Methylicorpusculum oleiharenae: one gene and its partner. The protein of the gene in region 2 interacts with the protein of the main gene of each other region in a pairwise test. Links are inferred from orthologs where the notes say so. Each region holds a gene or a part of one and is shown on either strand. Other genes may lie near its edges.

Region 1 (3,202 bases), 440 kb from region 2 along the record:
ATCACAGCAGAGCCTGCAACCGCTACGCAGGCATGTTTCAATTTTGTCCCTGATATTTTAACCGCCTGGCGAATGGCGTCAGAGATAACATCGACATTCGCAATATTTTTATCCACAACGGCATCCTGAGGCAAGGGAGCAACCGCGTAACTCTCTACTTTATAACGCACCCCGGTCAAACTTAATTCCAATAATTTGACTGCTGCCGTGCTGATGTCCAAGCCTAAAACAGGCACTTGTTTTCTGCTAAACCAGCTCATAACCGAACCCATGCAAAACTAAATTGTAAGTGAGATTGTTAAAAGACACCGTATTGCCTTCTTTATTGAGTAGATCGCAGAAATAAATAATGCCCAAAGTATAGTAGCCTTTTAAAATTCATCATAAAAAAACTAATAAATTTCAGTTAAATGTTGCTCTTAAGTAGAATCAAGTTTATTTTGAGCAACATGTTTTTGTTCCGGTTAGTTTTTAAGGAATAAAAATCCAAACCGCGAACAACCTGGACTTTTTGTGGCAAAAAAATTGCTGTTTAAACTACTGAAATGGCTGGCTTTTTCCTTGGCACTGCTTGCTGTAACGGGCATGATTGGCAGTTATTTGTTTTATAAAAAAATTCTGGAGGAACTTCCTGATGTCAACCAGTTAAAAGAAGTTCATTACCAGATACCTTTACAGATATTCAGCAAGGACGGTGCCCTAATTGCAGAATTCGGGGAAAAGAAACGGACCCCCGTTACAATCGACAAGGTTCCCAAAAACCTCATCCATGCTTTCATATCGGCTGAAGACGACAGTTTCGAAACACACCCCGGCGTCGATTATAAAGGCATTATCCGCGCAGCCATACAACTCGCACTTACCGGCAAGAAATCTCAAGGCGGAAGCACCATTACAATGCAAGTTACCCGCAATTTCCTGCTCACCAGCGAAAAAACCTTTACCCGTAAAATCAAGGAAATCATCCTGGCATTACAAATTGAGCAAACGTTCAGCAAAGACAAGATTCTTGAACTTTACCTCAACAAAATATATCTCGGTCACCGCTCTTATGGCGTAGTTGCTGCTGCTCAGACTTACTTTGGAAAATCACTGGATGATTTAACCATAGCCGAGAGCGCAATAATTGCAGGTCTTCCTAAAGCGCCTTCTTTATTTAATCCCTTTACTAACGAGGCCAGGGCGCTTGAACGGCGAAATTACGTATTACGCCGCATGCATGAACTAAACCATATCAATGCAGAGGAATTTGAAACCGCGTTAAAACAACCGAACACAGCCAAACCTCAAAAAAGCAACATCACGTTACCCGCCCCTTTTGTCGCTGAAATGGTGCGCAAAAAAATTGTCGAACAATACGGTGAAGAAGCCTACAACTCGGGCATGCGGGTTTACACCACCATAACCCAGCCGCTACAAACAACTGCCAATCGCGCTTTAAGAAATACCCTGCATGCCTATGATGAAAGGCATGGGTACCGATACGCTGCCCACACGGCGCTCAATAAAAAGAAACACCTCTTTACTGAACTTCCAGCCATCGGTGACTGTTTACCCGCGATAGTGACTCAATTAGGCGTTGACGCCGCTATTGCTCAATTACAAAACGGTACAGCGATCGTCATTTCCTGGGAAAACATGAAATGGGCCAAAAGATATATTTCCCGGGACGCACGAGGTGCGGAGCCTGAATATGTCAGTCAGGTTTTGAAAAATGGCGATGTTATTTATGTTCGGCAACTTGAGGACCAATCCTGGCGCCTGGCCCAAGTCCCTGAAGCCGAAGGCGCTTTTGTTGCCTTAAATCCCTATAACGGCGCAGTGCTGGCACTTGCTGGCGGTTATGATTTTTATAACAATAAATTTAACCGTGCCGTACAGTCTATCCGTCAACCCGGTTCAGGATTTAAACCGGTTATTTATACCGCAGCCCTGGAAAATGGTTATACCGCTGCCACCCTGGTCAATGATGCGCCTATCGTTATCGCGGACCCCAGCCAGGCAAATGGCTGGCGGCCTGAAAACTATAATAGAAAATTTCGCGGCCCTACTCCTTTAAGAACCGCTCTGAAGAAATCCATCAACATGATTTCCGTGCGTATTCTTCAGCAGATAGGCGTCAATAAGGCCATTGAAACAGCATTAAGATTCGGCTTTACTGAAAACCAGCTACCAAAAACAATGAGTCTGGCTTTAGGAGCCGGCAAAGCGACCCCCATGCAGATGGCCAGACTTTATGCTGTTTTCGCTAATGGTGGATTTCTAATTGAGCCCTTTTTTATTGAACGCATCGAATCAAGTGAAGGCGAACTTTTGTTCCAGACCAGACCGTTGCATTCCTGTAGTACTTGCGCTGCAGATGCTCCCTTTCTGGAACCCGGGACCGCGCCCAGATCAATTTCACCGCAAATTAATTTCATTATGAATTCAATGTTACGTGATGTGGTTCAAAGCGGGACCGCGACGCGCGCGAAAGTTTTGGGTCGCCAGGATCTGGCAGGAAAAACCGGTACAACAAACGATCAGAGAGATGCCTGGTTTAATGGCTATACCCATACCGTATCGGCTACCGCATGGATTGGCTTTGATAACACAAGCCCACTGGGCTCAAAGGAAACGGGCGGCGCAGCAGCACTGCCTATGTGGATTGATTTTATGCGTTACGCGCTGGAAGGAATTCCGGAAACAACATTGACACCACCCGATGGAATTATCAAACGATTTATAGGTGCAAACTATGCGTCATTAACGCCTGAGACTGCGCCACCAGGAACATGGGAGTATTTTGATACAACGCGCCCGGATACGATTCCAAACGAGATATCTCCTAAAACATCAACACCAACGTCTAACTCAAATGAGGATAAAAGCTCGGTAGAGACCTTATTTTAAGAAAACTTGTACTATTGATTTTTGCAATTACCGGTTCCGGGCTATCTGATCTGATGACAACATCGAAGCTTGATGCTTCTTTAAGGCTATTATCACCCACTACCCGAAACCAGTTAATTTCATGCATGGCCTATCCTTAGGCATCGAACAGCATATACTCCCTGCAACAGAGAAGTACTTATTTACCGTATTTTTTGCGGAATTTATCTACACGTCCAGCGGTATCTAAAACTCTTTGTTTACCGGTATAAAAGGGATGGCAGGCGGAACATACTTCTATATGAAGATCGCGACCGATAACTGAAGCGGT
Region 2 (8,542 bases):
CGACGGTATTCATCAACGGCAGCTTCGATAATTGCCGCAATCCCGGTATCAAGGCCTTCGCCAAAAAATTCCTTGGGCAAGCCGATGGTCAGTCCGTCCAGTTTCTGATTAATACTTGCCAGGTAATCCGGTACCGGCTTATCAACGCTGGTGGAATCTTTTTCATCAAATCCGGCCATGGTTTGCAACAAAATGGCCGCATCTTCAGCGGTTCTGGTCATAGGGCCGCCCTGATCCAGACTGGAGGCATAGGCGATCATGCCATAGCGAGACACCCGGCCATAGGTTGGTTTCAATCCGGTAATCCCGCACAATGCAGCGGGTTGCCGGATCGAACCGCCAGTATCGGTACCTGTTACGCCAGGGACCAGACGAGCGGCGACAGCAGCGGCAGAGCCACCCGATGAACCACCCGGCACTGTCTTGGTATCCCAGGGATTAAGGACAGGACCGTAATAACTTGTTTCATTGGAAGAACCCATCGCAAACTCATCCATGTTTAATTTGCCCAGCATCACTGCCCCGGCATCATTGAATTTGGTTACGACGGTTGCATCATAGGGGGCAATAAAGTTATCCAGCATTTTTGAACCGCAACTGGTTTTAATCCCATCCGTGCAAAATATGTCTTTTTGCGCAATGGGTATACCTGTCAGCAAACCGGAGGAACCTTCCGCCAACCTTTTATCAGCCGCTTCCGCTTGAGCCAAAGCTTGATCCGGAGTTACCGTGACAAACGCATTGAGATTTTGGTGTTGGGTAATTCTGTCAAGAAAAATCCGGGTCAGTTCGACACTCGAAAATTCGCCGCTGCGTAACCCTCTAGCCAGTTCGGCGATGGTTTTATTATGCATGGTCAATATAATCTCGGTTATTTTTGATTGATTTTGTAACTGTTCAGCGTAAAGGTTTCATTATCCTTTCTATAAGGATAGAGACAGCTTACGCGTTGAATGCAAGTTAGATTGTATTTGAAATGGATATAAAGAGTCCCGTCTGCACTACTTCGGACAACACTTTTAATCCTCTTATTCAATGACTTTGGGAACCAGGTAAAGACCTTCCTCAACCTGAGGCGCAATGGCCTGAAACTTTTCCCGTTGATTTTGTTCGGTCACTTTATCAGGTCGCAAACGTTGTGATTGATCCATTGGGTGCGCCATGGGGAGTACTTCACAGGTATCAAGCGTACCCATTTGCACCATCAAATCCAGAATACCGGATAGATCCTGGGCATAGTTGCCTTCATCTTGAGGGTTAATCCCCAAACGCGCCAAATGCGCGATTTTTTTTACATCATCAGCCGTTAACGACACTTTACTTACTCCATTAACATTTAATAGCAATATGATACTTTATATCTTGCTCAAATACCCGCATGATTGATAAAGTAATGCAATTTACTCGCTAAGGAAACCGGTTAAGATGTTCAAAAGAATTCGCGGTCTGTTCTCAAATGATCTATCGATTGATTTAGGCACCGCAAACACATTGATATACGTCCCTGGTAAAGGAATCGTATTGAACGAACCCTCCGTAGTCGCTATCAAGGAAGACAAGATTCGCGGCCATAAAACCATTGCAGCCGTAGGTACTGAAGCGAAAATGATGCTGGGCCGGACACCGGGCAACATTACCGCAATTCGTCCTTTAAAAGACGGCGTCATTGCCGACTTTGCCGTGACCGAACGCATGCTGCGCTATTTCATAGAAAAAGTGCATGAAAACAAATTATTAAGACCCAGCCCTCGTATTTTGATCTGTGTACCTTGCGGATCAACTCAAGTGGAACGTAGGGCCATTCGCGAGTCAGCCTCTATGGCAGGAGCCCGCGAAGTGTATTTGATTGAAGAGCCGATGTCGGCAGCAGTGGGCGCAGGATTACCGGTAGACGAAGCACAAGGCTCCATGGTCTTGGACATTGGTGGCGGCACGTCCGAAGTGGCTGTTATTTCATTGAACGGCATTGTTTACTCGGCATCGGTACGGATTGGCGGAGACCGGTTCGATGAAGCCATCATAAATTATGTTCGCCGTAATTACGGCACCTTGATTGGTGAAGCGACAGCTGAAAGAATCAAGCACGAAATCGGCGCAGCCTACCCCGGCAGCGAAGTGAAAGAAATCGAAGTCAAAGGCCGTAACCTGGCAGAAGGCGTACCCAGAAGTTTCTCACTAAACAGCAATGAAATTTTAGAGGCATTACAAGATCCGTTGGCGGGCATCGTTGGATCGGTCAAAGTTGCGCTGGAACAAACCCCTCCTGAATTGGGTGCGGATGTCGCGAATCGCGGCATCGTCCTCACTGGCGGCGGCGCTTTACTTAAAGACATTGATAGATTGATTGCTGAAGAAACAGGGTTACCGGTCTATATCGCAGACGATCCGCTAACTTGCGTGGCCAGGGGCGGCGGCATGGTCCTGGAAATGCTCGATAAAAAAGGCGCGTCGGCATTTTCTTTGGAATAACCGGCATCCCGGCAATCAAATAAAAGCAGCGTTACTGATCAAAATCCGGCTTACTTTTATCCTCGCTCCGGAAGATAGCAGAGCGGAAAAAATCTAGTTGCCGGATTTTGAAATAAAAATTCTGTTATACGTTTTTCTATAAAATAATTGAAGCGGACCTAGGTCTTGCTTGTTGTCCTGTTTTTGCTCCCAGAGGCATTTCGCTATCAACCCACTATTTGCCACCGGCCCATCGCTTAACACACGCCTGCTGGTCGCGGTATTGTTATCCTTGACGCTCTTGATTACAGAGCACAGAGGAACGCGGCTTGAGAGCGCTCGTGCCGCTCTGTCAGTCCTAGTGTACCCTATCCACAATTTGGTAGACGCGCCTATCCATCTGGTTTCTTCGACAGTTGAAACCGTGATGAACATGCACAAGTTAAAAGAAGAGAACGAAAAGCTCAAACAGGACGAGTTGATTTATAAAACTCAGCTATTGAAATTTGCCGCACTGGAACGTGAAAATATCCGTTTGCGCGCTTTACTCGAAAAATCTTTCAAGTTGGGTGAACAGGTATTGGTAGCCGAACTGCTCTCGGTCAATCTGGCACCCTACGAACATGTGGTGCTGGTTAATAAAGGCTCACGCTTCGGTGTCCATCCGGAACAACCGGTGCTTGATGCCTATGGTGTTGTCGGACAAATCATACGGGCTTTACCCTTTAGCTCTGAAGTCATGCTTATCACTGATCCTAGCCATGCCATACCGGTTCAAGTCAACCGGAACGGCCTGCGAACCATTGCTGTGGGCAGCGGTCAGATCAACCGCATCAAACTGCCTTTTTTACCCAACAATTCGGATATCAAAAAAGGCGACTTACTGATAACGTCAGGATTGGGCGGAGCTTTTCCTCAAGGCTATCCGGTAGCTGTAGTTGACGAAATCAATTATCAACCCAATAAACCTTTTGCAGAAATTTTTGCAACCCCTAAGGCGCAACTCAACAAAAGCCGTGAATTACTGATTGTATGGAGCAACAGAGAACCTGTGCCCTTATTCAGCCAGGAAACGCCCGAAATAAGTATCGAGTCGAACCATGAATAACCCATCCAGCCTGCTCAGGCTCGTCCTCTCCATTATTCTCGCCATGTGCCTTAGAATTGCGCCGTGGCAGGAACCCTTAACGGCCTATAATCCTGACTGGATATTACTGACCGTCATTTATTGGTCTTTAGCCTCGCCTGAACGGCGCGGCATTTTTACAGGACTGACGGTTGGCATCCTCACCGATATATTGACAGGGCGAATGCTGGGATTACATGCACTGACTTATTCCCTGGCTGCTTTTTTCAGCCTTAAACTGCACAAACGGTTGCGTCAATACCCTCTGCCGCAGCAAGGTTTGTTTATTATGCTATGCCTGTTCTGTTCACAATTTCTGACATTTTGGCTGGAAAATCTGCATGCACCGCTCAGATTTCAGGCATCATTCTGGCTGCCAGTGTTAACAGGAACCGTTTGCTGGCCATTGGTTTACTCCTTTCTTCGGGTAGTTAGACTCCATAATCGCTCCCGATAAGCGCCATGTCGAGATCGCACACCATAAAAAACACCCATGAAGAAAATCGCATTTTTGTCCGCCGGGCGGCAATTGCGCTAATTTTTATCGGCTTGTTAAGTACAGGACTCATTGTCAGATTAATCTATCTGCAAATCATCGGTCACGATCATTACTCGACACTGGCTAATAACAACCACATCAAGATAGCGCCGCTCCCCCCCACTCGCGGCATTATTTTCGATAGAAAAGGAAGAGTGCTTGCCGAGAACACACCTACATTCAGTCTGGAATTGATTCCCGAACAAATTAAAGACATGGATGACACGCTTGCCCGCCTTCAAAAGCTGCTTGAAATTCCGGATGAAAAGATTGAGCTTTACCAGAAACTCAGAAAACGTGAAAAGCGCTTCACCAGCATCCCTTTATTGCTGCGCATGTCCGAAGAGGAAATAGCCCGATTTGCAACTGTCAGACCTTATTTTCCCGGCGTTGATATTCAAGCGCGGCTGGTCAGAAACTACCCTTACGATGTCTTGACATCTCATGTAATTGGTTATGTCGGCCGAATTAACGAAGAAGAACTGAAAAACTTACCCGCATCGGAATACCGTGGCAGTCACCATATCGGTAAAGCAGGTATTGAACTGGCCTACGAAACAGCCTTGCATGGCAAATCAGGCTATGCAGAAATAGAAACCAACGCCCAATCCCGGCCTATCAGCACGATCAACACAATCGATCCGATAGCCGGGTCCAATCTGTACTTAAGCCTGGATATTGATTTACAAAAAACGGCTTATGATGCACTGGATATCTACAACGGCGCAGTGGTTGCGATCGAAATTAAAACCGGCGGTGTTCTTGTCTTTGCCAGCCGTCCCGGATTCGATCCCAACCCCTTTGTCTACGGCATTGACAGCAACAGCTATAACGAACTGCAAACCTCAGATGCAAGGCCCATGTTCAACCGGGCACTGCGAGGACAATATCCTCCAGGATCAACCATTAAGCCTTTTATGGCACTGGCCGGCCTGGAATACCAGGCTATCACACCGACACAAAGAAAGTTCTGCCCTGGCTACTTTCAATTACCGAATGTCAAGCATAAATACCGAGACTGGAAAAAAGGCGGGCATGGCACGATAGATATGAACGCCGCAATTGTTCAATCCTGCGACGTTTATTTTTATGAACTTGCGTTGGCCCTGAGCATAGACAAGATTCATTCGTTTCTGACTGAATTTGGTTTTGGTGAATTGTCCGGCATCGATCTGGTCGGTGAAAAACCCGGCCTGCTCCCTTCCAAAAAATGGAAACGCAAAGCTCGGAATCAATCCTGGTACCCCGGCGAAACGGTCATCACCGGAATAGGACAAGGCTACACACAATTTACACCGTTGCAGCTGGCCAGAGGAACGGCAACGCTTGCCAACAAAGGCAATGTCGTCAATCCTCATTTAGTTGAACATTTGGTGACAAACGGTATTACTTCGCTGCCGACCGCTCCTAAGCCAAAAATGCTCCCGCTCAAACCGCAAAATGTTGACACGGTAACATCAGCCATGATCAGTGTTGTGCATGGAGCCCGAGGCACAGCCAAAGTTATTAGCCGAGGCATAGATTATCAAATTGCCGGAAAAACCGGGACCGCTCAGGTTTTTACCGTTAAACAGGACGCCAAATACAATGAAAATCAAATCGACTTTAAACTACGCGACCACGCCTTGTTTATATCGTTTGCACCGGCACACGACCCGCAGATTGCTGTCGCCGTTGTTGTCGAAAATGGCGGTCATGGGGGCACCGTTGCGGCCCCCATTGCAGGACAAGTGATTCGTCAGTATTTGAAGGACAAAGCCAATGAAAACTGAACTACGCAGCGAACAGCTGGACCCGCCTTCTCTAATAGGCGATATTCTTAGAAAGCTTCATATTGACGTGCCATTACTTGCCGGACTTTTGATGGTCACCGGTCTGAGCTTTCTGGTGCTTTATAGCGCCAGCGGACAGGACATTCAGGTTCTCGTCCGCCAAGGTGCCCGCATCGGCGCGGCATTTGTTCTGATGACGGTTCTGGCTCACATCAACCCTTATCAATTTAAACGCCATTCGCTCTTACTCTACGGTATGGGTGTAGCCCTTCTGATCGCCGTTCTGATTATGGGCGAGATAGGCAAAGGTGCACAACGCTGGCTGGATTTGGGTTTTTTCCGGTTTCAGCCATCGGAAATGTTAAAAATCACAACACCCATGATGATCGCCTGGTATCTTTCCGAAACTGCGCTACCGCCCAGATGGAAACAACTGGGCATAGCCGGTTTGTATATTCTTATTCCAACATTGCTCATAGCCAAACAACCCGATCTGGGCACGTCTATTCTGGTCGCCAGTTCCGGCGCTGCCGTCATTTATTTTGCCGGTCTATCCTGGAAGTTCATCATCTCGGTGAGCATAGTACTGGCCTCGTTAACACCGGTAATATGGCATTTCATGCGGGATTACCAGAGGGATCGTGTTTTGACGTTTCTAAACCCTGAAGCGGATCCCATGGGCAGGGGCTACCATATCATCCAGTCAAAAATTGCAATCGGTTCCGGCGGTCTCTATGGCAAAGGCTGGCAGGGAAGCACTCAATCCCAGCTTGATTTTCTGCCCGAAAGCTCCACCGATTTTATTTTTGCCGTGTTTGCTGAAGAATTCGGTTTAATAGGCTGTATCGTTTTGCTGCTGATCTACCTTGCGATTATCTGCCGCTGTCTTTATATCGCATTGCAAGCCCAAGACACCTATTGCCGGCTGTTAGCGGGCAGTTTGTCATTTACCTTTTTTGTCTATGTTTTTGTTAACATGGGCATGGTAATTGGCATATTGCCCGTAGTCGGGGTCCCTCTCCCGCTCGTCAGTTACGGCGGCACTTCGATGATTACACTACTGGCGGGATTTGGTATTCTCATGTCCATTCACACTCATAAAAAATTTTTAGCCTCTTGATCATGATAAATAAAATAAAAGTATCCTTACTGACAGGTATTACCGGTTTAATTCTATGCAGTTGTTCAACACTCCCTGACCGGACAAAAACAGCGGCAGCATCGCCTAGTCAGGAATCCGCACCGGTTGAACAAAAAACCACCGCAATCAAACCTCAGGCAGGCCAGCTCGAACAGGCCACTGTTACTCCTCTTGGAAATCCGGAGCAAGTCAACGCCTTTATCAAAAAAATGGTAACGAAACATCACTTCGATGAACCGGCTTTAAATCAATTGTTTAACTCCGTGTCCATGCAATCCAAGATTATCGATGCCATGAACAAGCCCGCTGAAGCGATGCCTTGGCACAAATACCGCAAGATTTTTATGACCGAAGCACGCATTGACGGCGGTCTGAAGTTTTGGCAGGCAAATAGCGAGACACTGAGAAGAGTTGAACAACAAACCGGAGTGCCGGCAGAAATCATTGTTGCCATTATCGGTGTCGAAACCCAATACGGCAGCAACAAAGGCAGCTACCGAGTTATTGATGCGTTATCAACCCTAGCTTTTCACTACCCAAAGCGCAGCCCCTTTTTTACCGGCGAGCTGGAACAGTTTTTACTGCTGTGCCGCGAAGAAAACATAGATCCGCTAAAGCCCGTTGGCTCTTACGCCGGTGCGATGGGTTTACCCCAGTTCATGCCCAGCAGTTACCGGTCTTTTGCAGCCGACTTTGAAAATGACCGCAGGCGGGATATATGGAATAACCCGGCTGATGCCATTGCCAGCGTCGCTAATTATTTTGCCAAACACAAATGGAAAGAAGGCCAGGCTATTGCTTATCAGGCAACGGCTAATGGTCAAAAACACAGAACCTTGTTAAACAGCGCACTTAAAACTGATACCACAGTTGGCAAACTTAAAGCATATCAAGTTCAGCCACTAGCCAGTTTACCTGCCAGTCTTCCGGTCAAGCTCCTGGCGTTTGAGCAAACGCATGGCGACGATTTATGGCTGGGCCTTGACAATTTCTTTGTCATTACCCGCTACAATCACAGTCCGCTTTATGCCATGGCCGTCTTTCAGCTGAGTCAGGCACTGACCAATCGCCAACAGGTGACCCGAGCCAAACCGCTCAGATAAATGACAGGGTTGAGGTTCGTGAATTTATATCATCACAAACCTTAACCCTTGACTGAAATAAAATAAACCTTTCGCTCTTCAAATTTCGGCAGTGCCTAAGGAGGCAACGGGTTGTTCGGCAAAGGCTTTGCCAGTATGGATGCTGGCATAGAGCCTACATGGATGTATTTACGGCGTCCATTGACGGGCGCCCCGGTGCCGAATTTCAATCTGCGATGGGTATACTTTGATTATTTAGAGACTATTGAGCGTGTAAAACGCCGCATCAGCTAGACCCAATAAACAGGAATTCCCAGTTTGAACTTTTATGAAGTTTTGAGGGGAGTCGTAAGCATTGCAGGGAACGCCGTAAACCCATCCATGGGGGCTTGACGACAGCATCCCTGCTGCCGACATCCCCGCAAAGCTAACGAC

What was found.
Region 1: the proteins of mrdA (region 2) and GO003_RS01230 interact in binary tests that used the Escherichia coli proteins (3 or more experiments, as listed by UniProt). The link is inferred for Methylicorpusculum oleiharenae from one-to-one orthologs.

The regions. Positions count from the first base shown.
Region 1 is NZ_WUTY02000001.1:252,457-255,658, forward strand. The notes cover bases 178-3,202. They hold GO003_RS01230 (penicillin-binding protein 1A), read left to right. Parts: upstream 178-513; coding sequence 514-2,892; downstream 2,893-3,202. Other genes in these bases: GO003_RS01225 (pilus assembly protein PilM), read right to left, coding at 178-260; rpmE (50S ribosomal protein L31), read right to left, coding at 3,071-3,202. In the rest of the region: more of GO003_RS01225, read right to left, coding at 1-177. UniProt on the Escherichia coli protein: Cell wall formation. Synthesis of cross-linked peptidoglycan from the lipid intermediates.
Region 2 is NZ_WUTY02000001.1:686,983-695,524, forward strand. The notes cover bases 3,468-6,460. They hold mrdA (penicillin-binding protein 2), read left to right. Parts: upstream 3,468-4,036; coding sequence 4,037-5,884; downstream 5,885-6,460. Other genes in these bases: mreC (rod shape-determining protein MreC), read left to right, coding at 3,468-3,556; mreD (rod shape-determining protein MreD), read left to right, coding at 3,549-4,031; rodA (rod shape-determining protein RodA), read left to right, coding at 5,874-6,460. Also shown: Asp-tRNA(Asn)/Glu-tRNA(Gln) amidotransferase subunit GatA, read right to left, coding at 1-854; Asp-tRNA(Asn)/Glu-tRNA(Gln) amidotransferase subunit GatC, read right to left, coding at 1,029-1,316; GO003_RS03235 (rod shape-determining protein), read left to right, coding at 1,426-2,469; more of mreC, read left to right, coding at 2,642-3,467; more of rodA, read left to right, coding at 6,461-7,004; mltB (lytic murein transglycosylase B), read left to right, coding at 7,007-8,128. UniProt on the Escherichia coli protein: Catalyzes cross-linking of the peptidoglycan cell wall. Responsible for the determination of the rod shape of the cell. Is probably required for lateral peptidoglycan synthesis and maintenance of the correct diameter during lateral and centripetal growth.